Regions from separate parts of the Bradyrhizobium sp. USDA 4454 genome, predicted to be linked through region 1. Evidence: riboswitches for the same ligand, from Rfam matches in the RefSeq annotation. Region 1 holds a riboswitch; each other region holds the start of a gene.
What was found. A riboswitch is a leader RNA that binds a small molecule or an ion and turns the genes downstream of it on or off. The one in region 1 is predicted to bind cobalamin.

Region 1 (8,076 bases):
TTCCTTCGGCGCGCCGGCGCCCATCTCAAGACATTCAGGTACGGGATTTGGCCGGCTCTATAACCCATGGAGCCCCCCAAAACAAGCCGGGAAAGGGAGCTTAAGCCCATCACCGGATTGGGACTTTACCGGATTTGCCAGCCGGGGGTCGGCGGGCCTATGTGAGGGGCGATAGAACCGGTCTAGATTGATGAGCATAGCCGAACAGCTTGAGACCCCTCGCGGCAACGCGCAGCCGCCGCGCGACGCGTTGCTCGATGAGCAAGCCTTCATCGAGAGCCAGCTCACGGAGCCGGCGAAGAGCCGCGCCCGCCTGCGGCCGCTGCTTGCGCTCGCGCCCTATGTCGCGCGCTACAAGGGGCGGGCGACCCTGGCGCTGATCTCGCTGACCATCGCGGCGATCACCACGCTGATCGTGCCGGTCGCGGTGCGGCGGATGATCGACATGGGCTTCACGCCCGAAGGCATCGCGATGATCAACAGCTATTTCAGCGTGATGATCGCGGTGGTCGCGGTGCTCGCCGGTGCCAGCGCCTCGCGCTACTACCTGGTGATGACGATCGGCGAGCGCATCGTCGCCGATATCAGGCGCGACGTGTTCGCGCACCTGATCTCGCTGTCGCCCTCGTTCTTCGATTCCGCACGCTCCGGCGAACTGGTGTCGCGGCTCACCGCCGACACCACCCAGATCAAGTCCGCGGTCGGCGCGTCGGTGTCGATCGCGCTGCGCAACCTGATGCTGTTCTTCGGCGCCGCGGCGATGATGGTGATCACGAGCCCAAGGCTGTCCGGTTTCGTGCTGCTCGCGATCCCGATCATCGTGATTCCGCTGGTGGCGTTCGGCCGCTGGGTGCGGCGGCTGTCGCGCACTGCCCAGGATACGCTGGCCGATGCCAGCGCCTATGCGAGCGAGCTGGTCAACGCGATCCGCACCGTGCAGGCCTATACCGGCGAACGGCTCGCCAGGACGCGCTTTGCCGGCGAGGTCGAGCAGGCCTATCAGGCCGCGTGCAGCTCGACCAAAGCGCGCGCGGTGCTGACCCTGATCGTGATCTTCATCGTGTTCGCCAGCGTCGTCGTGATCCTCTGGGTCGGCTCGCATGACGTGCTGGTCGGCACGATCAGCCCGGGCCGGCTTGGCCAGTTCATTCTCTATACGGCGTTCGCGGCGAGCGGCCTCGGCCAGCTCAGCGAGGTCTGGGGCGAGGTCTCGGCCGCGTCGGGCGCTGCCGAGCGGCTGTTCGAGATCCTGCGCGTCAGGCCGCAGATCGCAGCGCCGGCGTCGCCGCGCGCGCTGCCGCAGCCGGCACGCGGCGATGTCGGTTTCGACAATGTCAGCTTCGCCTATCCGACCCGGCCCAATGCGCTTGCGGTCGACGGCGTGTCTTTGCAGGTGCGTTCGGGCGAGAAGGTCGCGATCGTCGGCCCGTCCGGCGCCGGCAAGAGTACGCTGTTCCATCTGCTGCTGCGATTCTACGATCCGAAATCCGGCACCATCTCGCTCGACGGCGTGCCGATCCGGCAGGCCGATCCGGCCGAGCTGCGCGCGCGGATCGCGCTGGTGCCGCAGGATTCCGTGGTGTTCGCCGCGAGCGCCCGCGAGAACATCCGGTTCGGCCGGCCCGATGCCACCGACGCCGAGGTCGAGCGTGCGGCCGATCTTGCGCACGCCACCGAATTCCTGCGCCGCCTGCCTGAAGGCTTCGACGCCCAGCTCGGCGAGCGCGGCGTGACGCTGTCCGGCGGCCAGCGCCAGCGCATCGCGATCGCCCGCGCGATCCTGCGCGACGCGCCGCTGCTGCTGCTTGATGAAGCGACCTCCGCACTCGATGCCGAAAGTGAGACGTTGGTGCAGACCGCGCTCGAGGAATTGATGCGCCACCGCACCACGCTTGTGATCGCGCATCGGCTGGCGACCGTGCTGTCCTGCGACCGCATCCTGGTGATGGACCAGGGCAGGATCGTCGAGCAGGGCACCCATGCCGAGCTGGTCGCCGCGGGCGGCCTCTATGCGCGGCTGGCGCGGCTGCAGTTCGAGGGCATTTGAGCGCGCAAAAAGATCAAGCCGATTGACGCCGCCTTCGCGCATCGCGCGAGAGATGATCGCGCTACACCACGTCGCAACGATCCGGTCGGAGCGTCGCGATGGAAGCGATGCATTTTTGGCTGTTGGCCCGACGTCGGAGGGGACGTAAGCCTTGATTGGAGCGGCCGGCCGGGACCGCGGCTCTGGACAAGGCGGAGAGTGACGAGATGAGTGGTTTGGTGATCAGCGGCGGCCGGGTGGTGGATCCGGCCAGCGGGATGGACGCGGTCGGCGATGTCGCTGTCGTCGACGGCAAGATCGCCGCGGTCGGCACCGGGCTCGGTGGCGCCGAGCGGCAGATCGACGCGACCGGGCTCGTGGTGGCGCCGGGCTTCATCGACCTGCACGCGCATGGCCAGACCATTCCGGCCGACCGCATGCAGGCATTCGACGGGGTCACCACATCGCTCGACCTCGAGGCCGGCGTGCTGCCGGTGGCGTCCTGGTACAAGCGCCAGGCCGAGCAGGGGCGGGTGCTGAACTACGGTGCCGCCGCCAACTGGGCGTTCGCGCGGATCGGCGCGATGACCGGATCCAATTCGGAAAGCTCGCTGGAATCGTTCGGCGCCGCGATGCGCGATCGCCGCTGGATCGAGAACGTCGCGACCGAAAGCGAGGTCGGCGGCATCCTCGAGCGTCTCGCTAATGGATTGAACGAGGGCGGCATCGGCATCGGCATCCTCAACGCCTATGCGCCGGGCGCCGGCGTGCAGGAATTAACCGCGGTGTGCCAGCTCGCCGCCAATCATGCGGTGCCGACCTTCACCCACGTCGCCTACATGTCGCGCATCGACCCCGAGAGCGCGGCCGAGGCCTATATCCGCCTGATCGGCTATGCCGGCGCCACTGGTGCGCATATGCACATCTGCCACTTCAACTCGTCGAGCAAGACCGACATCGAACGCTGTGTCGCGCTGATCGCCAAAGCGCAGGCGCAGGGCCTGCCGATCACGGTGGAAGCCTATCCCTACGGCACCGGCTCGACCGTGCTGGCAGCGACCTTCTTCAGCGATCCGAAGTTCGAGGAGCGCAACGGCCTCGGTTACGATTCGGTGCAGCGTGTGACCGACGGTCACCGTTTCGGCAGCCGCGAGGAGCTGCTCGCTGCGCAAGCCGCAGATCCCTCGGCGCTGGTGCTGTGGCATGTGCTCGATATCGAGAACAATTCGCATCACCGCGACCTGCTCGACATGGCGGTGCTGTATCCGGGCGGCGCGATCGCCTCCGACGCGATGCCGTGGACGCTGTCGGACGGCCGCCCCTACAGCGGCGATGCCTGGCCATTGCCGGATGATGCCACCTCGCATCCGCGTTCTGCGGGCTGCTTCACCCGCTTCATCCGCGAATGGGTGCGCGAGCGCAAGAAGCTGTCGCTGCTCGAGGGCATCCGCAAATGCGCGCTGATCCCGGCCGAGATCCTGTCGGCGAGCACGCCGGCGATGCGTGCCAAGGGCAGGCTGCAGGCGGGTGCCGACGCCGATGTCGTGGTGTTCGACTACGAGACGCTGAGCGATCGCGCGACCTTCTCGGCGATGAACCGTCCGGCAGAAGGCGTGCGCCACCTCGTGGTCAGCGGCCAGCCGCTGATCAATGATGGCGTGCTCGATGTCGCGGCGCGTCCCGGTCGGCCGGTGCGCCGGCCCGTCACCGGGGGCTGAGGTGCCGGTCCCGATCCTGCTGGTCGCGGGCTTTCTCGGGGCGGGCAAGACCACCGTCGTCAACCATCTCTTGGCGCATGCGCAAGGCAAGCGCATCGCCGCCGTGGTGAATGATTTCGGCGCCATCAACATCGACGCCGAGCTGATCGCAGGCAGCAGCGATGGCGTGGTCAGCCTGAGCAATGGCTGCATCTGCTGCACGCTGGAAGGCGACCTGCTGCGCACGCTCGCCAATTTGCTGCGGCGTGATCCGCGTCCCGAATTCATCGTGATCGAGACCAGCGGGATCGCCGATCCCTCGGACATTGTGCGCAATCTGATGGATCCCGTGATCTGGCGGGAGGCGCCGCTGGAGACCGTGCTGTGCGTGGTCGACGCCACGCAGCCGGTGGCCGCGCTGGACGATGCGCTGCTGCGCGCGCAGCTGCGGGCCGCCGATGTGGTGGCGCTGAGCAAGGTCGATCTGGCCGATGCAGCCGCGTGCGCCGCGATCCGCGACGCCGTGCGCGCGGTGCGTCCGGCGGCGGTGATCGTCGATGCGCTGCACGGCGAGGTGCCGACGGAGCTGCTGTTTCCCGCGGATCTCGATCCGGCGCCGCGCGAGACCGCACCGCGACGGCCGGTGTCCGATCGGTTCGAGACGCTGAGCTGGACATCGGAGCGGCCGGTGCGGCTGCCGCGCTTGCAGCAGGCGATCGGCAAACTGGCGCCGAAGCTGGCGCGCGCGAAGGGATTGTTCGAAACGGTCGAGCAGCCCGGACGGCTGACGGTATTTCAACTCGCCGGCGGCCGCGCGACCTTGGCTGCCGGCGGCGTGCCGGCAGCAGGCGTGCCACGCACGCGGATCGTGTTCATCGCCGAGATGGGTGCGCTCTCGCGCGCCGAGATCGATGAGGTGATGCAGGGATGCGTCGAAGCGGAGTGAAGCGGAGTTTCCCGTCATCCTGAGGAGCCGCGAAGCGGCGTCTCGAAGGATGCACGGCCCACCAATTGACAGCCCATCCCGCACCACCTATCGTTTTTGCCGACGGTTCCCTTCGGGGATCAAAAGGGAATGCGGTGCGGGGGTGCCCCAATGCCGCAGCTGTCCCCGCAACTGTAAACGGCGAGCCTTTCGTCAATTTGCCACTGGGCTGTTCAGTCCGGGAAGGCGTCGACAGGCGATGACCCGTGAGCCAGGAGACCTGCCGTCAGTCGTGGTCACACGCGAGCACATCGGGCGGGGGCGTCCTGGTGGGATCGGAGCACTGCCCTTTCGGCAAGGCCCTGTCCGCGTTCGCGGTGACGTGCCACGTTACCGCGAGTCGTTTTCATGTCTCCGTCCGCTCCCGTTGCGCGCAAATGGCGCCTCGGTCTCGTTTGCTCCCTGTCATCGCTGCTGCTGCCGGCCGAAGGCTCAGCACAAACACCGCCACCCACCGCGCTCGATCCGATCGAGGTCGCACCCTCGGCCTCAGCGAAGCCGAAGCCTGCGGCGCGAGGCCAGAACCTGGCGGCGGCGTCGCGGCCGCGCGTCAGACCCGCGCCGTCAGCGGCAGCGGACGGCCCACCGCGTGCTGCAGCGTCGGGCACATCGGGGACGGCATCGCCGACGCTCAACGCCACCACGCAAGGAAGCACCGGCAGCCGCCTCAACCTGACGCCGCTACAGACGCCGGCCAGCGTCGAGATCGTCACGGCGCAGACCATCGCCGAACGCGGCCAGCATAATGTGCTCGATGCCGTTACCCAGAACGCGGCCGGGTTCATCGCAACACCGGCGCCCGGCAATGGCGGCCTGTCATTCAGCACCCGCGGCTTCGCCGGCAGCAACTCGGTGATGACCTTGTATGACGGCACGCGCTTCTATATCGGCTCCGGCACGCTGACGTTCCCCTACGACACCTGGTCGACGCAGCGCATCGAGGTGCTGCGCGGCCCGGCCTCTGTGCTGTACGGCGAAGGCGCGATCGGCGGCGTTATCAACGTGATCCCGAAGAAGCCGCAGAGCACACCTTACAACGAGGCCGAGGTCTCGCTCGACAGCAACATGACGCGGCGGCTTTCGGTCGACAGCGCCGGTCCGGTCAATCCCAATGTGTCCTATCGCATCAACGCCACCGGCAACATGTCGGACGGCTGGGTCGATCGCGACAAGACCGTGAACGCGGTGGTCTCCGCCGCCGTGCGGGTGCAGGCCTCGGACAATCTCGCCTTCACGCTGGCCGAGGATTATGGCGACCGCAGCCCGTCGCGCTATTTCGGCACGCCGCTGGTTGGCGGCGCGATCCAGGACGCGCTGCGCTCCAAGAACTACAACGCATCGGACAGCGCGATCCGCTACCAGGACAGCTGGACCCAGTTCAAGACCGAGTGGGACGTCATCGACGGCATCAAGCTCAACAACACGCTGTATTACCTGACCAGCGAGCGGCACTGGCGCGACATCGAGAACTACACCTGGAATCCGAACACCCGGCTGATCGATCGCACGAGCTATATCGAGATCTTCCACGACCAGGAGCAACTCGGCAACCGGATGGATGCAAGCTTCAGCGGTCATGTGTTCGGGCTCGCGAATCAGTTCGTCGCCGGGTTCGACGTCAACCGGATCGACTTCACCCACACCAACAACTCGCCCTATGGCGGCGCGTCGGCGGTCAATCCTTACGTGTTCGATCCCGGGTCGTTCTTCGCGACCACGACGGCGACCACGCCCGGCTTCAATGCGATGGTCAATCAGTATGCGTTGTTCGCCGAGGATCGTCTGTCGCTGACCGATCAATTGTCGCTCGTGACAGGCGTCAGGTACGACCGCCCCGAAGTCGACCGGACGGACTACAAGACGCCGGCGAACAGTTTTGAGACCACGCTGTCGGGCACCAGCTGGCGCGCTGGCCTCGTCTATGAGCCGATCAAGAACCTCGCGTTCTATGGTCAGTATGCGGTCGGCGTCGATCCGGTCAGCAACCTGATCTCGCTGTCGACCTCGCAGAAGACCTTTCAACTCGCGACCGGTAAGCAGACCGAGATCGGGGTCAAGCAGTCGTTCTGGGGCGGCCGCGGCGAGTGGACGCTGGCGGGCTACGAGATCGTCAAGACCGGCTTGACGATTCCCGATCCGAGCAATCCGACCGCCGGCCTGGCATTGCAGATCGGCCAGCAATCATCCCGCGGCGTCGAAGGCTCGATCGGGCTCGCGCTGAACGACGGCTGGCGCGTCGATGCCAATCTTGCGCTGCTGCGCGCCCGGTACGACAACAACAGCCAGGTGGTCGGCGGCAAGATCGTCAGCTACAACGGCAATGTTCCGGTCAACGTGCCGCAGCAGGTGTCGAACGTCTGGCTGACCTGGGATTTCGCGCCCAACTGGTCGGTCTATGGCGGCGTGCAGATCGTCGGCGCCATGTACTCCGACCTTGCCAACACCCAGTTGCGGCCCGGCTACAACGTCGTCAACGGCGGCATCAGGTGGAAACCGGATGACCGCACCACGGTCGCGTTCCGCGTCTACAATCTGTTCGACAAGGTCTACGCGGTCACCGCGAACGGCACCGGACAGTGGCTGCTCGGCATGCCGCGCACCGCCGAATTGTCCGTCAACGTGAAGTTCTGATCATGCGCAACGCTCTGATCCGGCGCGGGCGGCGATGGCTGTATGTCATCCATCGCTGGATCGGCATTGCGACGTGTCTGCTGTTCGCGATGTGGTTCATCTCCGGCCTCGTCATGATGTATGTGGCGTTTCCGCGCCTCACCGACAGCGAGCGACTTGCCGCGCTCCCGGTCATTTCGTGGGGCAAGGTGCAGGTCACGCCGGATCGGGCGATGGCGATCGCGGAGATGGAGCATTATCCCCGCGATCTCCGTCTCGCGATGATGGATGACACGCCAGTCTATCGCGTGACCGGCTGGAAGGGAGGCGCCGTCACCATTTCGGCGATCGACGGTGCTGTCATCGACCATGTCACGCCGGATCAGGCACTCGCGGTCGCTCGCCATCATCCGCATGCGGTGCGGCCGCAATTGCGCGATACGGTGACGCGCGACCAATGGTCGGTCACCGCACGCTTCGATCCGATGCGGCCGCTCTATCTGATCGGCCTCGGTGATCCCGATGTCACCGAGCTCTACGTCTCCTCGCCCAGCGGCGAGATCGCGCTCGACACCACGCGGCGCGAGCGCATCTGGAACTGGCTCGGCTCGATCCCGCACTGGATCTATCCGACCGTGCTGCGCAAGGACGGCCCGCTGTGGCGGGACGTGGTGCTGTGGATCTCGGGCGCGTGCCTCGTCGTCGCGGTCACCGGCTTCTGGATCGGCATTCTCCGGTTGCGATTGGTGCGTCGCTAC
Region 2 (8,076 bases), 2.4 Mb from region 1:
CCCTCGCGCCATAAGGCTGATCCGCCGCGGGGATGTCGAGCCGTGCAAGGAACGCCTTGCGGAAATCGTCCGAGGTGAACAGGCCGTGCAGATAGCTGCCGTGAACGCGCCCGTCGGCAGAAACGGCGCCTTCAGCCAGGCCGCCAAGCCATGAAAAAGGCCGCGCGCGATCCGCCCCATCGGTGCGCCCGATATGGATCTCGTAGGCGCTGATCGGTTGATCGGTCGCAGCATGTACCGCGCTGACGCGGGTCAGCGTCTTCTGTTCGGTCATGGTGGTCGTGACATCGAGCAGTCCGAGGCCGCGGGTTTCACCGGCAGGACCCTCGATCCCCTCGGGGTCGGCGACGATCTGTCCGAGCATCTGGTATCCGCCGCACAGACCCAGCACATGGCCGCCGCGGCGATGATGCGCGAGCAGGTCGATATCCCAGCCTTGTGCACGCAGGAAGGCGAGGTCGCCGCGGGTCGATTTCGAGCCGGGCAGGATGACGAGCCGCGCATCACCCGGGATGGCTTCGCCAGGCCGCACCATCACGAGATCGACGCCGGGCTCGAGCTTGAGCGGATCGAGATCGTCGAAATTGGCAATCCGCGACAGCGCCAGAAACGCGATCTTGCACTGGCCGGGCTTGCGCGCCTCGCCGAGCCCGAGCGCATCTTCGGCCGGCAGCTCGCCGGCGCGAGCGAACCACGGCAGCACGCCAAAGCCACGCCACGCGGTGCGGGCTCCGATCAGGCGGTAGCCGTCGTCGAACAGCGAGGGATCGCCGCGGAATTTGTTGATGACGAAACCTCGGATCATCGCGGCGTCGTCGGGATCGATCACCGTCTTGATGCCGACCAGCTGCGCGATCACGCCGCCGCGGTCGATGTCACCGACCAGCACCACGGGGACATCAGCCTGGCGCGCAAAGCCCATATTGGCGATATCGGACTTGCGCAAATTGACCTCGGCCGGGCTGCCGGCGCCCTCGACCAGCACCAGGTCGGCGCGATCCTTCAGACGCCCAAAACTCTCCAGCACCGCGCCCATCAGCGACGGCTTCATGGCGGCATATTCCCGCGCGCGGGCGGTCGCGATGCGCTTGCCGTGCACGATGATCTGGGCGCCGACATCGGTTTCCGGCTTCAGCAGCACCGGGTTCATATCGGTGTGCGGCTCGACGCCAGCGGCGAGCGCCTGCAAGGCCTGCGCGCGTCCGATCTCGCCGCCGTCGACGGTGACGGCCGCGTTGTTGGACATGTTCTGCGGCTTGAACGGCAGCACGCACAGGCCGCGTCGCGTGGCAGCGCGCGCGAGGCCGGCGACGATGAGCGACTTGCCCACATCCGAGCCGGCTCCCTGGATCATCAATGCGCGCGCCATGGTGCTGCCTGTCAGAATTCGACGCCCGGCTGCGCCTTGATGCCGGAGCGGAACGGATGCTTCACCAGCGTCATCTCGGTAACGAGATCGGCAATCTCGATCAATTCGTCCTTGGCGTTGCGTCCGGTGAGCACGACATGCGTCATCGGCGGCTTCGACGTCGTGAGATACTCGACGACATCATCGATCGCGAGATAGTCGTAACGCAGCGCGATGTTGATCTCGTCGAGCACCACCATCCGCAGGTTCGGATCTGCGATCAGCTGCTTGGCCTTTTCCCAGCCCGCTTGGGCGGCCGCGATGTCGCGGGCGCGATCCTGCGTCTCCCAGGTAAAACCTTCGCCCATAGCGTGGAATTGACAGAGATCGCCGAAATGCCCGGTCAGCAGGCGGCGCTCGCCGGTATCCCACGCGCCCTTGATGAACTGCACCACGGCGCAGGGAAAGCCGTGCGCCACGCAGCGCAGGATCATGCCGAAGGCGGAGGACGATTTTCCCTTGCCGGCGCCGGTATGAACGATGATCAGGCCCTTCTCGCCGCTCTTGGTCGCCATGATCTTGTCGCGGGCGACCTTCTTTTTCGCCATCTTGGATGCGTGGCGCGCGTCCAGCGACGTCTCGCTGCTGACGATCTCGTCTTCGGCCCCGTTTCCTTCAGACGTCATGGCGTTCCTTCGGCTTGACAAGTTCGAGCCGCGGACGAATGGTGGGCCCGCGTTGGTTCCTGTCCTATGACAGGCGAAGAGGGAATGCGATAGGGCTCAAGTCGGGCCTGAAAAGCAGCCGCCCCCGCGACCGTGACCGGAGAGATGCCCAAAGCCACTGATTCCCCAAAGGGATCGGGAAGGCGGGGATCGAAGGGAGAAATCCTGCTCCGCAAGCCGGGAGACCTGCCAGCGCAGCAGTTGTGAGACCGGCGGACGGGGTGTTCCGCGACGGGGAACGGGCCTGTTCACATCAGGCTCGTGTGCCTCATCGCTTCCCGTGTCAATCCAGGAAGGGCGATGAGCGTTACACTTCATGTCTGTATCACCTGCCGCGCCGGCCAGACGCTGGGCGAAGGTGAGACCGCGCCCGGCGCGCGCCTGCACGCCGCGCTGGTCGAGGCCGGCGTGCCCGATGACGTCAATCTGGTTCCCGTCGAATGTCTGTCAGCGTGCAGCCAGGGCTGCTCGGTCGCGCTCAGCGCGCCGGGGCGGTGGTCCTATGTCTATGGCCGCTTGTCCGAAGCCAATGCCAGGGATGTGATCGCCGGCGCCGCTGCCTATGCCGCGGCGCCCGACGGCATCGTGCCGTGGCGCAGCCGTCCCGAAATCTTTCGCAAGCAATCGCTTGCCCGCATTCCACCTCTTCCCGTCGTGCCGGAGGCCGCCGAATGACTACTCTCGCCAAGGTTCCGGTCACGGTCGTGACCGGCTTTCTCGGATCCGGCAAGACGACGCTGATCCAGCACCTGATCCGCAATGCCAACGGCAAGAAGCTCGCGGTGCTGGTCAACGAATTCGGCAGCGAAGGTGTCGACGGCGACATCCTGAAGGCGTGCGCCGACGCCAATTGCCCGACCGAGAACATCGTCGAGCTCGCCAATGGCTGCATCTGCTGCACGGTCGCCGATGATTTCATCCCGGCGATGGAGCAGTTGCTGGCGCGTCCCGTGCGGCCCGATCACATCGTGATCGAGACATCGGGCCTTGCGTTGCCGAAGCCGTTGCTCAAGGCGTTCGACTGGCCGGAGATCCGCTCGCGGATCACGGTCGACGGCGTGATCGCGCTGGCCGATGCCGAGGCCGTTGCCGCCGGCCGCTTTGCGCCTGATGTGGCCGCGGTCGACGCGCAGCGCGCCGCCGACGACAATCTCGACCATGAGACGCCGCTGTCGGAGGTGTTCGAGGACCAGATCGCCTGTGCCGATATCGTGCTGCTGACCAAGGCCGATCTCGCCGGAGCGGAGGGGATCAAGGCGGCAAAAGAAGTGATCGCGGCCGAGATGACGCGCGAGGTGCCGATGCTGCCCATTGTCGACGGCGCCATCGATGCCCGCGTGATCCTCGGGCTCGAGGCTGCGGCGGAAGAGGACCTAGCATCACGGCCCTCGCATCACGACGGTGAGGACGAACACGAGCACGACGATTTCAATTCGGTGGTGATCGATCTTCCGGAGGTTACGGATATCGATGCGCTGCTGGCCTCGATCAAGGGGCTGGCGCGCGAGCAGAACGTGCTGCGCGCCAAGGGCTACATCGCGGTCGAGGGCAAGCCGATGCGGTTGCTGGTGCAATCGGTCGGCGAGCGGGTGCGGCATCAGTTCGACATGCCCTGGGGCGTGCGGCCGCGGCAGTCGAAGCTGGTTGTGATCGGCGAACACGGCGATATCGATGAAGCCGCAATCAGGGCACGGCTTGGTGTCTGATGCACGTCGTCTTTCGCGAGAGCCGCGGCCTTGAAGAGACCGCGACACCAAGGGACCTCGGCCAGGATCCGGCCGATCTCGTGGTGTTGTCGTTCTCCGACAGCGATCTCGCGGCGTTTGCGGCCGGCTGGCGGCGCGGCCGCGCCGCGCTGCCGTCGCTGCGGCTCGCCAATCTCGCGGAGCTGCGCCATCCGCTGTCCGTCGACACCTATCTCGAGCGGACGCTCTCGCACGCGCGCGGCATCCTGATCCGGCTGATCGGCGGCGAGCCGTATTGGTCATACGGTCTGGCCGCGGTGCACCGTCTCGCGAGGGAACGCGGCATCGCCCTGGTGGTGCTGCCGGCGGACGGACGCGACGATCTGCGGCTTGATGAATTTTCGACGCTGCCGGTCTCGACGCTGCGTCGCCTGAAAGTGCTGTGCGACAAGGGCGGCCCCGTTGCCGCGCAGGCCGTGATCGCGCAACTGGCGCTGGCGTCCGGGCTCTATGCCGGACCTATTGTCGGTGAAATCGATCTTCCCGAGATCGGCGTCTACGATTCCGGGCGCGGTGCGGTCGCGGCGCTGCCTGCATCGGATGGCCGGCCGCTTGTGCTGGTGACTTTCTATCGTTCGTATCTGGCGGCCGGCGACACCGCGCCGGTCGATGCGCTGATCGATGCGTTGCGGGCGAAGGGATTCGATGCCCACGGCGTCTTCGTCACTTCGCTGAAGGCGGCTGGCGTCGCCGATTCGCTGCGCGCTCAGTTCGCGCAGCGCCCGCCGGCCGCCATCGTCAATGCGACTGCGTTCTCCGCGGCGGGCGACGACGGCTCAACGCCGTTCGATGCGGCCTCGTGCCCGGTGTTTCAGGTCGCCCTGTCCACGGCGCGGCGCGAGGATTGGGCGGAGTCGCTGCGCGGTCTGTCGCCCGGCGACCTCGCGATGCATGCGGTGCTGCCGGAGGTCGACGGCCGCTTGTTTGCCGGCGTCGTGAGCTTCAAGTCGCCGGGCGAGCGTGATCCCGAGTTGCAATTCGCGCATCTGGCACACCGGCCGGATGCCGAGCGCGTCGCAGCCATCGTTGCACGCGTCGCAGCCTGGCATCGGCTCGCGAGCAAGCCGGCCCAAGACAAGACGGTCGCGCTTGTGCTGTCGAACTATCCAGGCCGTCCGCATCAGATCGCGCATGCTGTGGGCCTCGATGCGCTTGCTTCGGTCGAGACGTTGCTGGCCGATCTCGCGGCGGCGGGATTTAAGCTTGAGCCGGTGGGGTCGCTGGGCGACGTGCTGCTCCGCTCGAAACTGACATGGGATGTCGCCGAATATCGCGCAGCGGTTTCCAACCTCCCGCGGCAGTTACTGGACGATCTCGCGCGCGCATGGGGCGCGCCGGAGGATGATCCCGATTGTCGCGACGGCGCCTTTCATTTCGCCGCGATCGAATGCGGCAAGTCGGTCATCGCCGTTCAGCCGGAGCGCGGCGATGCCACTCGCCGCGACGCCGATTATCATGATCTCTCGCGCACGCCTCGCCATGCCTATGTCGCGTTCTATCTGTGGCTCAGGCAGCAATGCATCGATGCCGTCGTCCATATGGGTGCGCATGGCACGCTGGAATGGCTGCCCGGCAAGTCGGTTGCGCTGTCATCGGCGTGCTGGCCGGAGGCGCTGATCGGCGATCTGCCCGTCATCTATCCCTTCATCGTCAACGATCCCGGCGAGGCCGCGCAGGCCAAGCGCCGGATCGGTGCGGTGACGATCGGTCATCTGCCGCCGCCGCTGGCGCAGGCCGCGGTGCCGGAAGCCTTGCGCGGTCTCGAGCGCTTGCTCGATGAATATTCGACCGCTGATGGCCTCGATCCGGCGCGGCGGCAGCGCCTGATCGCCGCGATCCGCGAGGAGGCGCGGATCGCCGGTCTGGAGGACGATCTCGGTCTCGCAGCCTCGGTCTCCGCAGCCGAAGCTATCCCGCAGATCGATCGTTTCGTCTGTGATCTCAAGGAAAGCCAGTTCGGCGACGGCCTGCATGTGTTCGGGCATGGCGCGTGCGGCGACGCGGAGCGGGCCGCGTTGCGCGAGGCGCTGGCGGGGCGGCGTATCGCGCCGGGACCATCGGGTTCGCCCTATCGCGGGCGCAGCGACGTGCTGCCGACCGGGCGCAATCTGTTTTCAGTCGATCCGCGCGCGGTGCCGACGCCGTCGGCGCATGCGCAGGGCGTGAAACTCGCCGAGGAGCTGCTGCGTCGTCATTTGCAGGATCACGGCGATTGGCCGAAAGGACTGGTCGTCGATCTCTGGGGCTCGTCGACGATGCGCACCGCCGGCGAGGACTTTGCGATGGCCTTGCATCTCGCCGGCATCGCGCCGCGCTGGGATCACGGATCGGGCCGGGTGGTCGGCTACGACGTCATCGCACCGGCGGAACTGGGTCGTCCCCGTATCGACGTCACGCTGCGCGTGTCGGGCTTGTTCCGCGACGTCTTTTCCGGGCTGGCCCACTTGTTCGAAGCGTCGACGCAGGCGTTGTCCGAACGCAGCGAGGAGGCGGACGAGAATCCCTACCGGCAGCGCATCTCGCGCGTGTTCGGTCCGCGCCCCGGACACTATGGGGCCGGCATTGCGTCGATCGCTGATGTCTTTACTCCGGAGGCGCGCGAGGCGGCCGGCGAAGCCTGGCTATCGGCATCCTCCTGGGCCATCTCCTCCGACGGCGAGATTCGACCGGACCGCACAGGCATCGAAGCCAGGCTCGCGGCTGCCGACAGTTTTGTTCATACCCAGGACCTGGCGGAGACCGATCTGCTGCTGGCCGCGGATTACGCCGCGCATGAGGCCGGCATCGCCGCCGCGGCCCGGCGGCTCGGCGCAAAAGCCCCGTCGCTCTATCACCTCGATGCGACGCGGCCGGATCAGCCGCATGCCCGTTCACTGATGGAGGAGATCTCGCGGGTCGTGCGCTCGCGCGCCGCCAATCCGGCATGGATCGCCGGCATGATGCGCCATGGCTTCCGTGGTGCTGCCGAGATATCAGCGACGCTGGAACATATGGCTGCGTTCGCGCATCTCGCCGGCGCGGTCCCGCCGCATCTGTTCGACCTCTATTACGACGCCACGCTCGGCAATGACGAGGTTCGCGCGTTCATGGCGCGCGAGAATCCGGCGGCACTGGCTGCGATCGACACTTGCTTCACCCGATTGCATGATGCCTCGCTCTGGCAGACGCGGCGCAATTCGATCGCGGCGGCGTTGCGGGAGGCCTCATGAGCGCGATCGCGGTCAAGGGCTGGTGCCCCGGCGCATTGCGGCCGATGCAGTCGGGCGATGGCCTCGTGCTGCGCATTCGCCCGCGCGGCGGGCGGCTGGAGGCCGCACAGGCCGCGGGAATTGCAGAGCTGGCGGGGCAATACGGCAACGGCCTGATTGACCTGACCAGCCGTGCCAATCTCCAGATCCGCGGTGTCAGCGATGCAAGCTATCCGCCCTTGATCGATGGGCTCGCCGGGCTCGGCTTGCTGGACCCGGATCCGGATACCGAGGCGCAGCGCAACGTGCTGGTGACGCCGTTCTGGACGACCGATGACGATACACGCTCGCTTGCTGCCGAGCTTGAGCGCGCGCTTGCCAGTGCTTCGCTCGATCTTCCCACCAAGTTCGGCTTCGCAATCGATGATGGCCGCGCGCGCGTGCTTGCCCGCGCGTCGGCGGATATCAGGATCGAGCGCGATCGCAACGGAGGACTGCTGGTGCGCGCCGATGGCGCGCAATTCGGGCTTTCCGTGACGCAGCGCGAGGCCGTGCAGGTGGCACTGGCGCTGGCTGAATGGTTCGTCGCCTCCGACGGCGCTCAAGGTGAAAAGCGGCGGATGGCGGCTCATCTGGTCGGTGGCATGAGGTTGCCCGACTCTCTTCGTGGCGATGCCGAGCCCGTGGCCCGATCGCCAGAGCCTGCGCCGGGCCTCTATTCGACGGGTGCGATGGTCGGCATTGGCTTCGGGCAAATGCCGCATCGGACGCTCGGCGATCTCGCCGCCTGCGGGCGAGCGCTTCGCATGACGCCGTGGCGGATGCTGCTGGTGGAGGGGATGCGCGAGATGCCTCGTGGCGCGGACCTCATCACTGAGGCCGATGATCCGGCGCTGCGCGTCAGCGCCTGTAGCGGCGCACCGCGCTGCGCCGAGGCGCACGCTGACGCGCGTGCGCTGGCGTCGACGCTGGCCAAGCATATCCTACCCGGTGCCCGGCTTCACGTCTCCGGCTGCGCCAAGGGCTGTGCCCATTCCGGTTCTGCCGACGTCACCCTCGTTGCGTCAGGC
Region 3 (8,076 bases), 5.8 Mb from region 1:
ACCATCCAGGCGTTCACGTCCTGGCCCTCGATAAAGCAACTGCCGAGAGACCTGCCGTACTTGTCTACTCCTGCGGTCTGACAATCCCATATTCGTCCATTCGAGTAGTTGATAAGGGCGTCACGAGCAGCTACCCCGCAGGCCCATTTCCGACCATGAGCATCCAGGCAAATCTGATCGGTCTCAGGGGCCTCGATACCCGAGAGCCGAATTCGCGTTTGCTCGATCTCTATCATGTTGGCGTCGAGGATTTGGGGAGCACCGCTCAGTTTCGCCGCGCAAACAGGAGACGCGATGATAGCGAGGAATGCTGCCATCATTACGCGGTACTTCATCCTGGTATCCCTTCGCTCTTGGTTCATCAGCTCACAAAATCCCAACGATCCGGTGTCGTCCAGCCGACTGCTTGACCGCATTGGTCCGTCATTTGGTCAGCATCGTTCGACGATGCATTTGTGCAAGCTTGCCTATATTTTCAGCCTACGACCTGACGCTGGGTAAGATTCAAGAGATTTCTTTTGGGGGCGCTCGAACGGAAGAAAGCACGGTTCGGCATAATGGCGAGCGTGCGGACTGACGGGGCCGGTTTTACGGACTTGCCGGTGCAAAGGCGTCCTCGCACCTATTGCGAGTGGGGGGTGGTTGTCATTTCAAAGCGATGAATCAATCCACAACACGTGTCGGCACTCAGGGCATTGCGGCAGTTAGCGCTGCAGGGCTTAGGCGACTCACCCTAATAATCATGTTTAACCGCCTCGCTGCACAATGGGATTGAAATGGTTATGGCCACCCCTGAACTGCCGGTCTCCTGTTACGCGCTTGAAGTCGACGGCCGAGTCAAGGCCGAATTCGCAACCAGAGACGGCGCCCGGGCTGGTGGAGCAGAACTAAAGAAGCGTTTTCCCACGCTTCAAATCAAGATCTATGACGCGCAGACGAATGCGCGCGAGGAAATTTAGATCAGGCTCAATTCGATCTTCGACCCTCGCAGCACGGCTGTGGAGCTCCTCGCCGGGGGCACTCGGGAAAGGGGCCCGCCGCCATCGAGGATGCCGGCGTCGCTATCACTGCCCCGTTCCCGGGGTCCCTCTTAATCCGGTCTCGTCGCTGCACTCGCTCCCGCGGGTGCTTGTTGGTCGCGCGATGCGCTGGCGCGCACGCCGGATCTGGCTTGGCGTCAGCATCGCCTCGCTTGGTCCGTGAAGGATGGCATGGCGCTCTGGCGAGAGCTCGCATGTGGCTTTTGTACCAGTTCCGCCGCGGCTACTCGTCTGAAGGGGCAAGAGCCATCCTGATGCCTGGCTTTCCCGATTGGGGCTTGCAGGCCGGAGCGAGGCCTGCCTCCTGCTGGCATAGCTGGGCGCATCAATTCTCCAGCGCATGGGCCTGCTGTCGCCCCGAGGCGCTCAGCGCTCAAGGAGTAACGCTGCCATCCCGATCATTTGTCGAGGCCTTTCGCACCCCCTTGAATGCGTTCCGTTCGTTTGGCTCTATGTGATGGAACCAGGAGCCGGGAGGAAAAGTCGCAATCCTCTTGGCAAGGAAAGATTGCGGCTCCCAATTGTGCCCCTCGCGCTTCTCGAAGGTGATGACCCCATTTTCGGTAAAGTAGCGGGGGCCTGGTATGTTGCAGTTCACCAGCAGCAGAACGCGCCACCGGTGCGCTTTCTCGGTCGGCTTGTCATTCGCCGCCGTAACGTAATCCACGACAACAGGTTCGATGATATGACAACGGCCGTGCCGGAGAAGATCTCCGAGCTTGCCCTGCGCGGTCGTCACAAAGTTGAAATTGGCCGGATTATGCAGAAAACCAAGGTTTGCGTCTTTTTCGCCGTCGGTGACTTCACTGGCGATGAGTGAAAGCGCCAGGGCGCGCCAGCCGAATTCGATGGGCTTTGCATAGGGAGACGCAACTTCAATCTTTCCGTCGGTCCCGACTTTCCAGGTAATAACGTAATGTTCGTCTGAACTGTTATCCTGATGTCTGGTCCAGGAAAGATAAACATACTCAGTGTGGTCGATGCCTTCGGCGATTCCCCAGTTTCGAGGGACGAAGTGCGCCACTTTCGAGACCTTGGAGACAATGTGCTCGATTGTCTCACCGTCTCGTGCTCGCCAGGTTGACTTGACGCGTTCGACGAGCGCGTTTTCGCCGGCTCGGGCACTGCTGGCCGCCGCAACCAGCCCAGCAAGGAAAATCAGCCATTGACAGAGACGATGCACGTGCCTTGCAGACATTCTCTTCATCACGGCCGAACCATCGGTTTTGATCTGCGCGTCAAAGCGGCAGCCTTCAATCTGTCCTCGATTGGAAGAAGTTAGCGGCAACGTGACGCGGGCGCCTGCGATGTCCCGCGCGAGCAGGCGCTATCCCCTCGATGTCACGCGCCGCTAACTTCAGTGGGCCAATCACAACCTCAATCTGCTGTGCTGGACCTGCCCAGGGGGAGAAGCCTGGGCATCCCGGAGCTTGCATCCTTCGTGCCAGGAAATAGCCGGCAAATCGCGCCAGATTCGTGCAATGTTTGTTGGCTTTCCGACGGCGCTCGTTTCAATGTTTCCATTCAGCCGATCCGCGCGGGCTTGTTCAGCTTTTGTGGAGCCGATCCTCGAGGCGCAAGCGAAGGCCGTTGCAGATTTACGAATGAGGAATCGGGAAGAATTTTTGAAAGGTCTTGAACCGTCCGGTCTGGTGTTGTCACCCGAACGCCTGCGATCTCTATCGGCTCGCAAATGATCATATGCCAAAGTCGGTCATCACTGCCGGGCGTACGGAATCGTTCGGAAGCTCATCGTCAGGCAGGCAGATGATATGGTGTGCGCGTTTTCTGCCTACGCGCACGATGGTGCAATCTAGTCAATCGTCCAGCTGCTTCGGCTCCGCATTCATGGTTGGATGAGCCGCTGTTTCCAGTGGAATCGGGCCGGCAAGCGAGAAACGATCAAGTATCGCGCTAACTTCCTCTCGAGTTGCTCAACATTCTCGAGAGCATCTGTTTGACGGATTGATTCATGAACGCTTTCACCAATCGCCCCAACAGGCCGATCGCAAAGATGGTGACAGCAAAGACGCCAACGGCGCTCCAAACAGCCATTTTCATTGCGGGGTTTCTCAGTGTTCGTTGAGGCGAATCGATATGCGTTCCTGCGCATTATCGGCATCACAGACCGCAAGTCGCCTACCAGGATTGGTTGGCACGCAGATCAACATGCGCGCCGGGCATGCTGACGGTTTGCGGCGTTTTGCCCCCGGCGGCCCTTCTCGACTGCCGAGAGACCGAATGCCAGCACGCTCGAAGCGCGCGACTTGCGCCTTCGACAATTCCTTTGAGACCTATATTGGAGAGAGCTTCCACTCGTGGTCCACTTTCGATGTCAAATAGCCATTTCAGTCACCGATGATGGCAGCATTGACGTGAGAGAGTCATCTGAGAGGTTGACGGAAGAGGTCTGTTGCAGATAATCGAAATCGTAGAGGTTCTCCGGTCCCGCTGGATCCGGAGCTAAGAGGGAAGCCGGTGAACAGGCCGGCGCTGCCCCCGCAACTGTAAGCGGCGAGCCGCTGTCCAACAAAGTCACTTAAGCCCGTGAGGCTTTGGGAAGGCCGGACAGTGGCGATGACCCGCGAGCCAGGAGACCTGCCTCGACCACATATACGTCCACGGGCGGGGTGTCCCGGTGGTACGCCAAGCAGCCGCTCTCGGGCGAGCGTGCTTGCGTCCGCCATGGCCTTTGCCCCCAACTACGGGGTTAGCGCTATGTCTCTTCTCTCCCTTCCGGTCGCCACGCTTGGAACGCCTCGGATCGGTCCAAGACGCGAGCTCAAACGCGCGCTTGAAAGTTACTGGGCCGGCGCAATCAGTGAACAGCAATTGCTCGAGGACGCATCTGGCCTGCGCGCTGCGAACTGGGCCCGCCAAAAATCCCTCGGTGTCACCGTCATTCCGTCCAACGACTTCTCTTTGTACGATCAGGTGCTCGACACCTCTGTCATGGTTGGGGCCATCCCGGAAGTCTACGCGTCGAAAATCGAGCCGGTTTCACTCAAGACGTACTTCGAGATGGCCCGCGGTTCACAGTGGGACCGCCAGAATGCGAGTTGCAGCCCCGGATCGGGCGGATATGGCGCGCCCGCACAGGAGATGACCAAGTGGTTCGACACCAACTACCACTACATGGTCCCTGAATTTCGTCGGGGACAGACGTTCCGCCTGTCCTCGCGAAAACCTATCGAGGAGTACGAGGAAGCCAAAGCCCTCGGATTTCAGACCCGCCCCGTCCTGATCGGGCCGGTCACATTCTTGAAGCTTGGCAAGAGTGCGGATCCTGCGTTCCAGCCACTGTCGCTCCTGGACGAGCTAATACCGGTCTATGTCGAGGTTCTGCAAGAGCTAGCCAAGCGGGGAGCAAACTGGGTTCAATGCGATGAGCCCTGCCTGGTCCTTGATCTGGAGGAGCGGGCGCGAAAATCTTTGCTGCACGTCTACGATCGGCTCGCCAAGGAAGTACCCGACGTCAAGATCATGGTCGCGAGCTATTTCGGCGATCTCGGCGATAATCTGGACACAGCTTTGAACATGACCGTTGCCGGACTGCACGTGGATTTGGTTCGCGCGCCGAACCTGTTGGACCGGATCATTGCTGCCCGGCGAAGCGACCTCATCATGTCTCTCGGCGTCATCGACGGACGAAATGTATGGCGGTCGAACCTGTCGACGCTCCGCCAGCAACTGGATCCCGCCATCGCGAAGCTAGGCAGGGATCGCGTCCAGATCGCTCCATCCTGCTCGCTGCTTCATGTGCCCGTCGACGTTGAACTCGAGACCGGACTTGCATCCGATCTCAAGAGCTGGCTTGCCTTTTCGGTACAGAAGATGCGTGAGCTCGCGATCCTGGCGCGGGCACTCGCGGGTGATCAGAATGTTGCTGAAAGTCTCGCTGAATCGGAGTCGGCCGTGACGTTCCGTCGGACTTCACCAAAGATCCGCGATGCGAATCTCGCGGTACGGATGCGAGCGATTGACCAGGCCATGCGCCGGCGCGCCAGCCCATTTGTCCGTCGGGCCGAGATCCAGCGCAAACGCTTTGGACTACCGGCCTTTCCCACCACGACGATTGGATCTTTCCCGCAAACCCCAGAGGTCCGTAACGCCCGCGCAGCACATGCGCAAGGCGCCATGAGCGACGAGCAATACGACAAGTTCCTCAAGGAGGAGACCGCGCGCGCTCTGCGTTGGCAGGAGGACATTGGGCTGGACGTCCTCGTGCATGGCGAGTTTGAGCGCAATGACATGGTGCAGTACTTCGGCGAGCAACTCGCCGGGTTCGCATTTACCAGGAATGGTTGGGTACAATCCTATGGCTCGCGCTGTGTCAGACCACCGATCCTGTTTGGCGATGTTTTGCGGCGAAAGCCGATCACCGTGGATTGGTGGCTCTACGCGCAATCACTCACCAGTAAGCCGGTGAAGGCGATGTTGACCGGACCAGTAACGATCCTGAATTGGTCATTTGTTCGCGATGATATTCCAAGAGGCGAGGTCTGCCGGCAGATCGCACTGGCGATCCGCGACGAAGTCCGTGATCTCGAGATAGCCGGTGCGGGCATGATCCAGATCGACGAAGCGGCCCTCCGCGAAGGATTGCCATTGCGCCGATCGGAGTGGGCGGCCTACCTTCAATGGGCCGTCGATAGCTTCCGGATATGCTCATCAGGCGTTGCAGATCAAACCCAGATTCATACGCACATGTGCTATTCGGAGTTTAATGACATCATCGACGCCATCGCTGCAATGGATGCGGATGTCATCTCGATCGAGACGTCGCGCTCGAAGATGGAGCTGCTCGACGCGTTCAGGAGCTACAAATATCCTAATCAAATCGGGCCGGGCGTTTACGACATCCATTCTCCCCGCATTCCCGAGGCAGGGGAAATGAAGGAGCTGATAACATTGGCTCGGCAGCGGTTGCAGGACTCGCAGCTTTGGGTAAATCCGGACTGTGGTCTGAAGACGCGCAAATGGGAAGAGGTTCGCCCGGCGCTGATCAATATGGTCGCCGCCGCCCGGCAACTGCGCGCAGCATCCGATCGGCCAGGTCCTTGATCCTGCGCTTGGCTCTCTCCTCCAGGACGCTGATCCGCTCATAGCGCGTTTGCGCTCTCGATCATCTCGACCGAGCTCGGACAAAAAAACGCCCGGCCGCGTTTAGCGGGCCGGGCGAAAGTTAAGTCTGAGGGGAGCGACGCTGACACATCGCCGACTTCCACCGGCGCAGGGAGGACAGCCGATGGTCCGATTGCCGGCGAGGACATTCGCCGTAAATCTGAACCAAAGTTAAAGCACGGCTCAGCGTGGCTCAATCATGCTGTGGTATGCGACCAACGTAGTTGAGTATTGGAAAACTAGACTAAGGTTTGTCCGCGATGAGCCGCGTTCACAACGGATTGCCGAGGCGAGCGAAGACCGCGGCTGGCGACGCCCGGCCCTCTTGGTGTCAACCGAGGCGAAGTGCAATTAACGGCGCCTTCCTGCCGCTAAAGCGGCGCTACCATGCGAGTAAGCGCGACAGCAAGCATTACTCAAGCAACCAATGCATGAGTGATTTGTTGTTGATTTGGCTGCGCAGGCAGTCTGTCCCGTTCCACTCTGGCGAAGGTTTGTAACTCTTTGGAATGGATGAACAGATCGACACTCGACCACGAAAGTGATGGACAACAGGATGCTCCACGATCACGAGATCGGTCCGAACCGCGGATAAGCCAACTCACTGGTGGCTGAAGTGCGGGCTGACCAGACTGGCACGCCCGCCGTTCACACGATTAGACAGCCGCGCTGTGCGTAGCTCCGCACCGAGCGAGGTGAGCGTCGAAGGCGGAGGCGACGCTCCGGACCAGAAACCGGGCGCCGCCGGCTACCGAAAGCCGGCCATTGTCGAACACGACGGCACCATCTGCGACAAGACTTTCAAGCCGGGAATGATCGACAACGGCCGAATCCGGATCCCTGCCGTGACGGCGAGACGTCTCGGAGAGATCGATTGTCATGTCGCACATAATTCGCTCGATGATCTCCGCCCGATAGCGATCATCATCAGTCAGTAGATAGCCCTTGGCCGTCGCGAGCCGATCCTCGGTGATGCGAGCGAGATAATCCTTGGTTGAGACAGCATTCGCGACGAACCCCTGCTGCAGCCGGCCGATGGCGCTGGCACCGAGGCCAATAAGCGCGCCTGCGCAATCGTCAGTATATCCCTGGAAATTGCGGCGCAACCTGCCTTGCTCCGCCGCCACAGCGAGATTGTCATGCGGTAGGGCGAAGTGATCGAGGCCTACGCGTACGTATCCAGCGTCAACCAATGTGTGAGCTACCATTTCGGATTGGCGATAGCGCTCGACGCTGTTAGGCAGAGTCGATTCGTCGATCTTGCGTTGATGCTTCTTGAAGGTCGGAACGTGCGCGTAACCAAAGGCCGAAAATCGGTCCGGATACAATTCGAGGCATTTGCCGACGGTATCCAGGCACGAATCGACCGTCTGCCCGGGCAGCCCATACAACAGGTCGAAATTGATCCGGCAAATACCGGCGTGGCGTAACCGCTCGACCGAAATTGCGGTCTGTTCGAAGCTCTGCGGGCGGTTGATGGCCTGTTGGACAACCGGGTCGAAGCTCTGCACGCCAAGGCTTGCCCGGTTGACCCCGCTATAGCCAAGGGCTTCGGCCATCGGATTGCTCAACATGCGGGGATCAATCTCCACGGCGATCTCAGCATCAGGCAGGACGGCGAACGAATAACGCAACGAGCCGACCAAATCGGCGAATGCTTCAGGTGTCAGGATCGTGGGCGTGCCGCCGCCGAAGTGGATATGAGAGATTGCCTGTCGTTGGCCAATGGCTTCTGCAACGAGGTAGGCTTCAGTGCGCAATCCAGCCGTATAGATCGCGATCGGATCGTCGCGTTTCGTGACAGATGTATGGCAGCCGCAGTACCAACACATGCTTCGGCAAAATGGCACGTGCACGTAGATAGAGGCGGACTGCTGGCCGTCGAGGGACTTGAGCCAAGCTTGATAGTCGA
Region 4 (8,076 bases), 6.0 Mb from region 1:
TGCGTCGTCAGCTCGATCGAGACCATATTCACCCAATTGAACGGATCATTGCGCGGCAGCCCGTCCAGAATCACCCTGACCCGCGAGCGGATCAGACTTTCAAACTTCGCCAGGTTATCCGGTGCAACTATCGGACTTACGGTATTGCGCTGCCCGGCGTGTTTTGGAGGACCCATCTTAATGAAGCTCGGGGTCCAATGCTCGTCAGGCACATCGACGATCGTGACACCGTGTTCTGACGAGAATGCCTTATGGTTTGTATCCACCGCGACAATATCGCGGTACTTCGTGACGGACCAATAGGGGCCATAGCAGCTATCTTGGCAGTAGTGAACGGGATCCTCCCTTCGCAGCCGCTCGAAGTACCCCCATATGCTATCATCCTGAAAGCGCTTGGCTTCGCTAACATCCAGCTTGCTCAGCGGGATACTCGACGCCTCATCGGCTCTACGTGCCGATCTGGCTTTCATGATGGTCTCCGCAGATTTTGTTCATTCGAGAGCATACGGGTCCGCATAGTCGCTCTCCACGACCGTCCTCTTGTGTTGATTGCGAGCATGTCCTCGCTCCAACAGAGTATCTCAAAGCGCGAGCCGGCCCCTCCTACCATTTCCGGCAGTCAGAACCGCATTGACTTTCCATATCGATCTGCTTGTGGCTGGCCGAGAGCCATCATCCCATGGTTCGGCGCCAGGGCTGCGCTGTAAAGGGGCGCAAGCTCAGAACGCAGCTCCGCCACCCGCATGCCGCGAGGCTAAGCTTGTCAAACTCGCAACACATACGCGTTTGAGCACCGACCGAGTGCGCAGGTTCACTATCGACTGCCTGCTCTGTCGACGCCAGAACGGCCGATCCTCCACAAGCATAAGGACCTGAGCGACTGATGGTGAGTGGCGCCAGATCCAGCGGCTTTGCTGTCACGGGTCCGCGATAATCATTTCGAGCGGACCAGATCGATGTCACGCGATGTGGCCTTCCTGCGCGGTCTCCAGCGGACTTTCGCGAAAAGTCCTAGGTGCACCAGAATCGAAGAGCAAAAGCGTTGTTGCGTTCGTGCTAGATACGGCCGAAAGTAGCCCATACTCCCTCTTCGCCGTCCCAGCTGCCGCGGCTTGCTGCCTTGGAGTACTCCGTAGCGCGCTGCTCGAAGAAGTTGGCGTGCTCGACCCCATTGAGGATCTCGACCAGCCAGGGCAATGGATGCGGCTTGAGCTGGGTAAACCCGCTCTGACCAGCCTCAAAAAAATCGAAGACCGGGGCAATCCCGAGCTGGGTCAGCCGCCAATCGGCGACATAGCGGACATAGGCATGGATCTGCTCAGGGCGCATGCCATCGATCTCGCCGAGACCAAAGGCGAGATCAACGAAGTTTTCCTCCAGCTTCACCATGGTCCTGGCGACGTCGATGATGTCGTCGCTAACGGAGCGCGTCACCGCGCCAGTTTCGCGGTGCCATTCGTGAAATAGCTTGATGATGCCCTCGCAGTGGAGACTCTCGTCGCGCACTGACCAGCTCACGATTTGTCCCATGCCGTTCATCTTGTTGTGCCGCGGAAAGTTAAGCAGCATGGCAAAGCTCGCGAACAAAGCCATGCCTTCAGTAAAGGCGCCGAACATGGCCAGCGTGCGAGCGACGTCGGCCACAGTATGGACGCCGAATTGGTGCATGTAGTCAGCCTTGGCGCGCATCTGCGCATAGCCGCGGAATGCCTCAAACTCGGCCTTGGGCATGCCAAGCGTCTTGAGCAACAACGCATAGGCGTCAATATGGACGGTCTCCATATTGGTGAAGGCAGCCATCATCATCTGCACAGTGAGCGGCTGGAAAATCGGAATGTAGCGCTTGAGATAATTGTCACCGACCTCGATGTCCGATTGAGTGAAGAAGCGGAATATCTGGGTGAGCAGCGCGCGCTCGTTGGCAGTGACACGATCCGACGCCCAATCCTTGAGGTCGGAGCCGAGCGGAACCTCCTCGCCCATCCAATGGGTCTGCTGCTGACGTTTCCAGAACTCGTAAGCCCAGCCATAGCGATCAACGTCATAGCTTCCGGTCGAGTCCAGGAGGCCGACCCGTCCCTTGCCGATCAACGTGCGCGGATCGACAGCCGAGAGGTCAATCACTGACATGCAAGGCACTCCTCATAGTCGGTGCGCTGCGGCTGCGGTCGTTCCGCCTCGTCACGGCCGCTGATTTTGCCGGCGAACGCTGCGCGCGAGATCGACTTCGAACGGCAGTAATAGAGGCTTTTCAATCCGCGCTCCCATGCCGTCCAATGCAGCATATGGAGATCCCACTTATCGACGTCGGCCGCCAGATAGAGGTTGATCGATTGGCTCTGGCAGATGAACGGCGCGCGGTCGGCGGCGAGCTCGATGATCCAGCGCTGATCAATCTCGAAAGCGGTGCGAAAGATCGCTTTCTCGTGCTCCGAGAGGATGTCGAGATGAGCGACCGATCCCTCGTGCGCTATGATCGACTGCCATATCGCCGGGGTGTTGGCGCCCTTGGCCGTGAGTACCCTGGCGAGATGCGGATTGCGCACCGAGATGGCGCCAGACAATGTCTTATGGGTGTAAATGTTGGCCGGGACTGGCTCGATGCAAGCGCTCGTGCCGCCGCAGATAATGCTGATCGAGGCGGTCGGCGCAATTGCGATCTTATGGCTGAATCGCGCCATCACGCCGCGTTCCAGCGCATCCGGGCAAGGGCCGCGCTCGCGAGCGAGCGTCACCGACGCCGCGTCGGCATCACGCCGGATTTTCCGGAACATGTTCAGATTGAACGACTTGGCCAGGACGCTCTCCATCGGAATGCCCTTGGCCTGAAGGAACGAGTGGAAGCCCATGACACCTAGGCCGACGGAGCGCTCGCGTAGGGCAGCATAGCGGGCACGTCTCATGCCCTCCGGCGCCACCGTGATGAAGTGGGTGAGCACGTTGTCAAGGAAACGCATGATGTCTTCGATGAAGCCCGGCTCCTCGCTCCACCGGTCCCATGTCTCGAGATTGAGCGATGAGAGACAGCACACCGCGGTGCGCTCCTCGTCGCGATGATCGATGCCGGTCGGCAGGGTAATTTCGCTGCACAAATTGGAGGTTGAGACCTTGAGGCCGAGGTCGCGCTGGTGCTTGGGAAGGGCGCGGTTCACGGTGTCGATGAACAAGAGATAAGGCTCGCCGGTCTGCAGCCGGTTCTCAAGGATACGTTGCCACAGCTGGCGAGCGTCGATCTCGCGAACCATTTCGCTGGTCTTTGGACTGCGAAGCGCGAACGCTGTCCCGGCTCGCACGGCATGCATAAATTCGTCAGTAACGTTGATGCCGTGATGCAGGTTGAGGCTCTTACGATTGAAGTCGCCGGACGCCTTCCGGATCTCAAGGAACTCCTCTATCTCGGGATGTTGGACATCGAGATAGACTGCCGCCGAGCCCCGCCGCAACGAGCCTTGACTGATCGCCAGCGTCAGGCCGTCCATGACGTGGATAAACGGGATGATGCCCGAGGTGACACCGCCCTTCACCTTCTCGCCGATCGAGCGAACATTCCCCCAGTAGGTACCGATGCCGCCGCCGTTGGAGGCAAGCCAGACGTTCTCGTTCCAGACGCCGACAATACCTTCGAGCGAATCCGAGACCGAATTGAGGAAGCATGAAATGGGTAGACCACGCGAGCTGCCGCCATTCGAGAGCACCGGCGTCGCCGGCATGAACCACAGTCGGGACATTGCATCATATAGACGCTGAGCATGTGCAACATCGTCCGCAAACGCGCACGATACCCGCGCAAACATGTCCTGGACGCCTTCGCCCGCGAGCAGATAACGGTCGGTCAATGTCAGCTTGCCGAACGATGTCAGGAGGCTGTCGCGCGATCGATCAAGGGCAAGGTCAGACGGCTTTGGAGCTGGCGCGAGGGGACGCGGCAGCGGGGCCAGCGATGGAGGCTGCGCAACAGACCGCTGAAGCGGGGCAAGCTCTGCCTGTGCGTGCGCTGCCCGCACACTGGATGGTGTAACGAGGTGACCCTGTTGATCGAAATCAAAAGACGGCGACATCGGCAACCCCGCGATGTTTGGAGCCGGGGCCGCGGACGACTTGCAGGGAGACAAACGTCCCTCAGTGCAAGCGCTCCACCGGGGCACCCCGCCCGAGGACGTTTGTTCTGTCGCGGCAGGTCTCCTGGCTTGCGGGTCGCTGCGGCTGTCGACCTTCCCGGCGCGTTTCTGCGCCAGTGGCCCATGATGACAACCGCTCACCGCCTACAGTTGCGGGGGCAGCCCCGGAGTAGCCGTTCGGCGCACCGGGTTCCCTCTTAGCTTCCTGTCCTACAAGATAAAGGATGGAAGAACCATGACAGATCTACATCTAGGCGTCACATGCCGAGATTCGTCAAGTCTCGTTTGGGGTACATCAAGCTTCAGAAGAGGACACCGCGAAGTCAATGAATGGAGCGGCCGGCGCCGAGCACCGGTATGTTCCGATATCCATACACGTCCACCTGTGGCTGTTCAGGCAAATCAATCCAGAAATCCGGCCGACCATTCATCAGTCTATGCTGATCTGGAACGTAGATCCTACCAAAGGCTCTGAGACCGTTTTTTCCGTTCCGATGAGTATGAGCGGATCTTCAGCTCAAGATCTTCGAAGCTATCAGCGTCAACGATCCAGATGAAATCGTGTCTAAGGCGCTGGAAAGCTATCATGGACGTAGCCGACGCAGTCAGCTCCTCGACGTACGACGCTCCCCGCGCGATCTCGCTGCTCGAACGGCTGAGGGCCCTGAAGAACACGAAAGCTCATCGAGCTCGCAGCGGCTAAGCCGCTGTAAGCGCGACGAAACCGGCTCCCTTCGTGAATTTACCGTCGGCGCAAGCCTTGTCTCACAATGAAGGAGCAGGTCCGTCCCACCGAGATCGCCTGGTCAATATCTTTCTAGCCAGTACAGCTGCTGTTCGGCGCGCATAGCAGATCGATTTGGTCGCGGCGCATCTAGGTCGCCGCCCTTCTGATCAATTCGGCACGTGCCCGGTGCATGTTTGTAGCGGACCAATTGTCTGGCCCATTCTCGCGATCTGCCGATAAAGGCTTCGCCTACTGTTCGGTGCCCAAAGAAGTCAGGTTGGTCCTACTCGGCCGCGTCCATCAGGATTTCCGGATCGTTCGCGCCTCTCATCGCGACCCAGAGCACTCTTCGCAACGCGCGAAAGCCTCCAGGGCCGTGCTGGATCACGCCCGACGCGCTTGAATCGTACCCGACGTCATGTTGCAGGATTCGGCGCAAGCCACGACTGTTTGGCAAACAAGCTTGGCATTTCGGACCCGATCGGAACAACGTATGTCGCCTCTGGGCGGTCTCATGTCGGCGATTGACTGCGCGGTCCGGCGACACGGAGATGATGTGGTCCTCAGGATCGAGCACCTCCCGGAGCCCGATTTGCGGCTCTCCTCGACAACATTAAGAGCTGTCGAGCTGACGTGTTTCTGGAGGAAAGGAGGATGCTAGGCGCAGACATGGTGGTAGGCGGCAATCGACACCCAGAGAGAGGAGCGCCGTACGGGTCCTCCTGTAGCCTGTTGTCGAAACCAGCGTGGCAAGGCACGGGCTTCATTCAAGGCATCTGGCCCAACGTCCAAACTCCGGTTGCGATCGTTTCAGGCAAGACGCGACGCTGCGTTAGCTGCGCTCGATCTGCGGCAATTGCCTGCTCCGGCACCTGAAAGGACCAGATACATGACGGCATACCCTAGGGTCTTACAAGAGTTGCGTGTGGTTGAGCCCGGCCATCGGGTATTGGAGATAACCACGACCACCGGCTGCATCGTCAGATGTTCTTATTGCTCCCAGGACAAGTTTGCAGATCGCCAAAGGCCCGTATCCCAAGCCAAGCATCTGGGTGTTCAGGATTTCAAGCAATGTCTCTCACGCGTACCGACAGCTACTGGCATTAGTTTTTCCGGATATTCGGAACCCTGGTTGCATCCGCATTGCAGCACGATGGTTGAGCATGCTTACGCACGCGGCCACGACGTCCGGATCTTCACGACCCTTGTTGGAATGAACAGGACTGACGTTCGACGTCTGCAAATGCTCCGATTCAAGACTTTCGTCGTGCACGTTCCCGACGATGGCACTTATATGAACAGCCGCCTCGTCGGAAAAAACTACATCAATGTCATGCGCCGACTGATTGAGGCAAACATTCCCTCGATTCAATTTGTGATCCTGGGTAAAATCCATCCTGATCTAGCCGATGTAATCCCCGCCAAAAAGCTGCAACGCTTGCGGCCGCTGAGTAGCAGGCGAGGACATATAGATCCGAAAATGATCACCCCGCGGCAGCCGATCGCCGGCACTTTGACATGCAATGGGAAACAGCAACATCGGAATGTCCTTCTTCCAAACGGCGATGTTACCTTGTGCTGCATGGATTTTGAGCGGCGTCATGTCATTGGGAATCTTTTGCGCGACGAGTACGAAGATCTGTTCGAAGGCCGGATCTTTAGCGAAATCGCCGACCGCATGAACGGTACGGATGGCTTTCTACTTTGCAGGACGTGTGAATTTGCCAAACCGGAGCCGGAATGCTGTAGGGCCCCTGCCCGCGCGCTGTGAGGAATGGCGATACCAATGGAAGCTCGCCGCACCAGCTGGACTCGTGCCAGAAGGCGGATCAGAGCGCGCTTCGGCGAAATGCACGAGCCGGGGCCCGCCCGTAAGAGAGCCCCGAGGATCGCCTATGTTCAACTGGTGCGACTGGAGGTGGTAGATGCTTTTCCGGCAGGATGACGAACGATTCGGCCTCGCGGTTGATCTCGTGCCTCTCGATTGATCCAAAAGCCCTTGCCGTGTTCAGCAATTCAACACCGCTCTCCAATGGAAGTTTCGAGAGTACAAGAGAGCGTAACGGGCCTGCCCCACATGCCCGCCTTGACTCGACCAACGTTGCGCTTGCAATTCAGCCAGGTGAATAGCTACAGAATATTTCATCCACGATCGATCACAACGACATCGACTTGCGGATCGTCCCAAGAAAACCCGCACACGGCGGCGCCGGTGCCGTCAGCTCCCACAAACCGTGCGATGTGGGCATCCGACAACTCGTTCCCCGGAAGGTCATCACCTGCGCATCGTGAGATTCTGCCGCAGAATCAACTGCGACATTGTACGCTGATCTTCCGCTCAATAGGACGCTCATAGCGCAAACAGTATTGGCCGACGACCGTTCTCATGGGGGGAGGGATTATCCGGCTGAAGGAGCGATACGCTCTCCTCTCATCAATCGCGAACTCGGCCAATGGCAGACCGATCATCACGATGACAGGCCTGGGATCCTCGCGATCGCGAGCTGAGCGTTGGATCGAGGTCCTCGCATCGCATTTCAGTTCGAACCTCAGTTGAAGGATTTGTCATCCTGCGCTCTCCTTTTCGCGACGCGAACACACACCATCGCCTTGGGTGCCGCCCTTGTTCGCTATCATTCTCTGTCGTGCTTGGGGGCCACGTCAGGTTTTGGTCAGCCACCGCTAGTACCGAGGCGCCGAGACCGATGCAAGCGGAGACGCGACCATGAACCAATTTGACAATATCAACCCTGCCGGTAATCGTCCCGCTGCGTCTGAGACAACCGTGGAACAACCGCAACCGCAGCAAGTCCACTTTGAGCAGCAGCTCGCAGACGTGCAACAGCTGGGGCCTATATATGATCACAGGCAGCTTTACGATGTTAGTGAGGAAGACGATCGCCTGATCCAGGCAGCGTCTGGTGTGGCCCTCGAGCGAGGACCACTGCCCGGGCCGACAACCATCAGCATTTACGATCGCCGCCTTCGCAAGTTGGCTGAGGCTCTGAAGGAGGATGGCAAATCCATGGCAGCCCTCGATGATGATACGTTGCTCGATTGCGCCAAGAAGCTATTGCCAAACGATAAGGTTATCGCCCCAGCATTGTCGATGGTCAGCCGCTACCGCAAGCCTGGCGCCGCCGCTCGGATCACCGCGACACATTACCGTCCATCGGACGAAGACGAACGCCTCATTAGGAAGGCCGCCGAGGCAGGCTTCGGTCGAGGGAT

Region 2: another riboswitch for cobalamin. It lies ahead of ACVIW0_RS24005 (DUF1636 family protein); the one in region 1 lies ahead of ACVIW0_RS34905 (TonB-dependent receptor).
Region 3: another riboswitch for cobalamin. It lies ahead of metE (5-methyltetrahydropteroyltriglutamate--homocysteine S-methyltransferase); the one in region 1 lies ahead of ACVIW0_RS34905 (TonB-dependent receptor).
Region 4: another riboswitch for cobalamin. It lies ahead of ACVIW0_RS06860 (ribonucleoside-diphosphate reductase subunit alpha); the one in region 1 lies ahead of ACVIW0_RS34905 (TonB-dependent receptor).

Annotation. Positions count from the first base shown of each region.
Region 1 is NZ_JBTRCN010000001.1:7,491,756-7,499,831, reverse strand. Features, by position in the region: gene ACVIW0_RS34920 (ABC transporter ATP-binding protein/permease) at 191-2,047, shown strand; gene ACVIW0_RS34915 (amidohydrolase family protein) at 2,254-3,744, shown strand; gene ACVIW0_RS34910 (CobW family GTP-binding protein) at 3,692-4,669, shown strand; cobalamin riboswitch at 4,756-4,950, shown strand; gene ACVIW0_RS34905 (TonB-dependent receptor) at 5,057-7,339, shown strand; gene ACVIW0_RS34900 (PepSY domain-containing protein) at 7,342-8,076, shown strand, end outside.
Region 2 is NZ_JBTRCN010000001.1:5,127,762-5,135,837, reverse strand. Features, by position in the region: gene ACVIW0_RS24015 (cobyric acid synthase) at 1-1,369, opposite strand, end outside; gene cobO (cob(I)yrinic acid a,c-diamide adenosyltransferase) at 1,381-2,034, opposite strand; cobalamin riboswitch at 2,071-2,281, shown strand; gene ACVIW0_RS24005 (DUF1636 family protein) at 2,374-2,748, shown strand; gene cobW (cobalamin biosynthesis protein CobW) at 2,745-3,779, shown strand; gene cobN (cobaltochelatase subunit CobN) at 3,779-7,027, shown strand; gene cobG (precorrin-3B synthase) at 7,024-8,076, shown strand, end outside.
Region 3 is NZ_JBTRCN010000001.1:1,704,653-1,712,728, forward strand. Features, by position in the region: gene ACVIW0_RS07700 (thermonuclease family protein) at 1-335, opposite strand, end outside; gene ACVIW0_RS07705 (hypothetical protein) at 783-959, shown strand; gene ACVIW0_RS07710 (nodulate formation efficiency C protein) at 1,414-2,328, opposite strand; cobalamin riboswitch at 3,459-3,660, shown strand; gene metE (5-methyltetrahydropteroyltriglutamate--homocysteine S-methyltransferase) at 3,759-6,104, shown strand; gene hemN (oxygen-independent coproporphyrinogen III oxidase) at 6,821-8,076, opposite strand, start outside.
Region 4 is NZ_JBTRCN010000001.1:1,471,392-1,479,467, reverse strand. Features, by position in the region: gene ACVIW0_RS06870 (cytochrome P450) at 1-470, opposite strand, end outside; gene ACVIW0_RS06865 (ribonucleotide-diphosphate reductase subunit beta) at 1,057-2,130, opposite strand; gene ACVIW0_RS06860 (ribonucleoside-diphosphate reductase subunit alpha) at 2,121-4,058, opposite strand; cobalamin riboswitch at 4,156-4,371, opposite strand; gene ACVIW0_RS06855 (radical SAM/SPASM domain-containing protein) at 5,735-6,616, shown strand; gene ACVIW0_RS06850 (hypothetical protein) at 7,571-8,076, shown strand, end outside.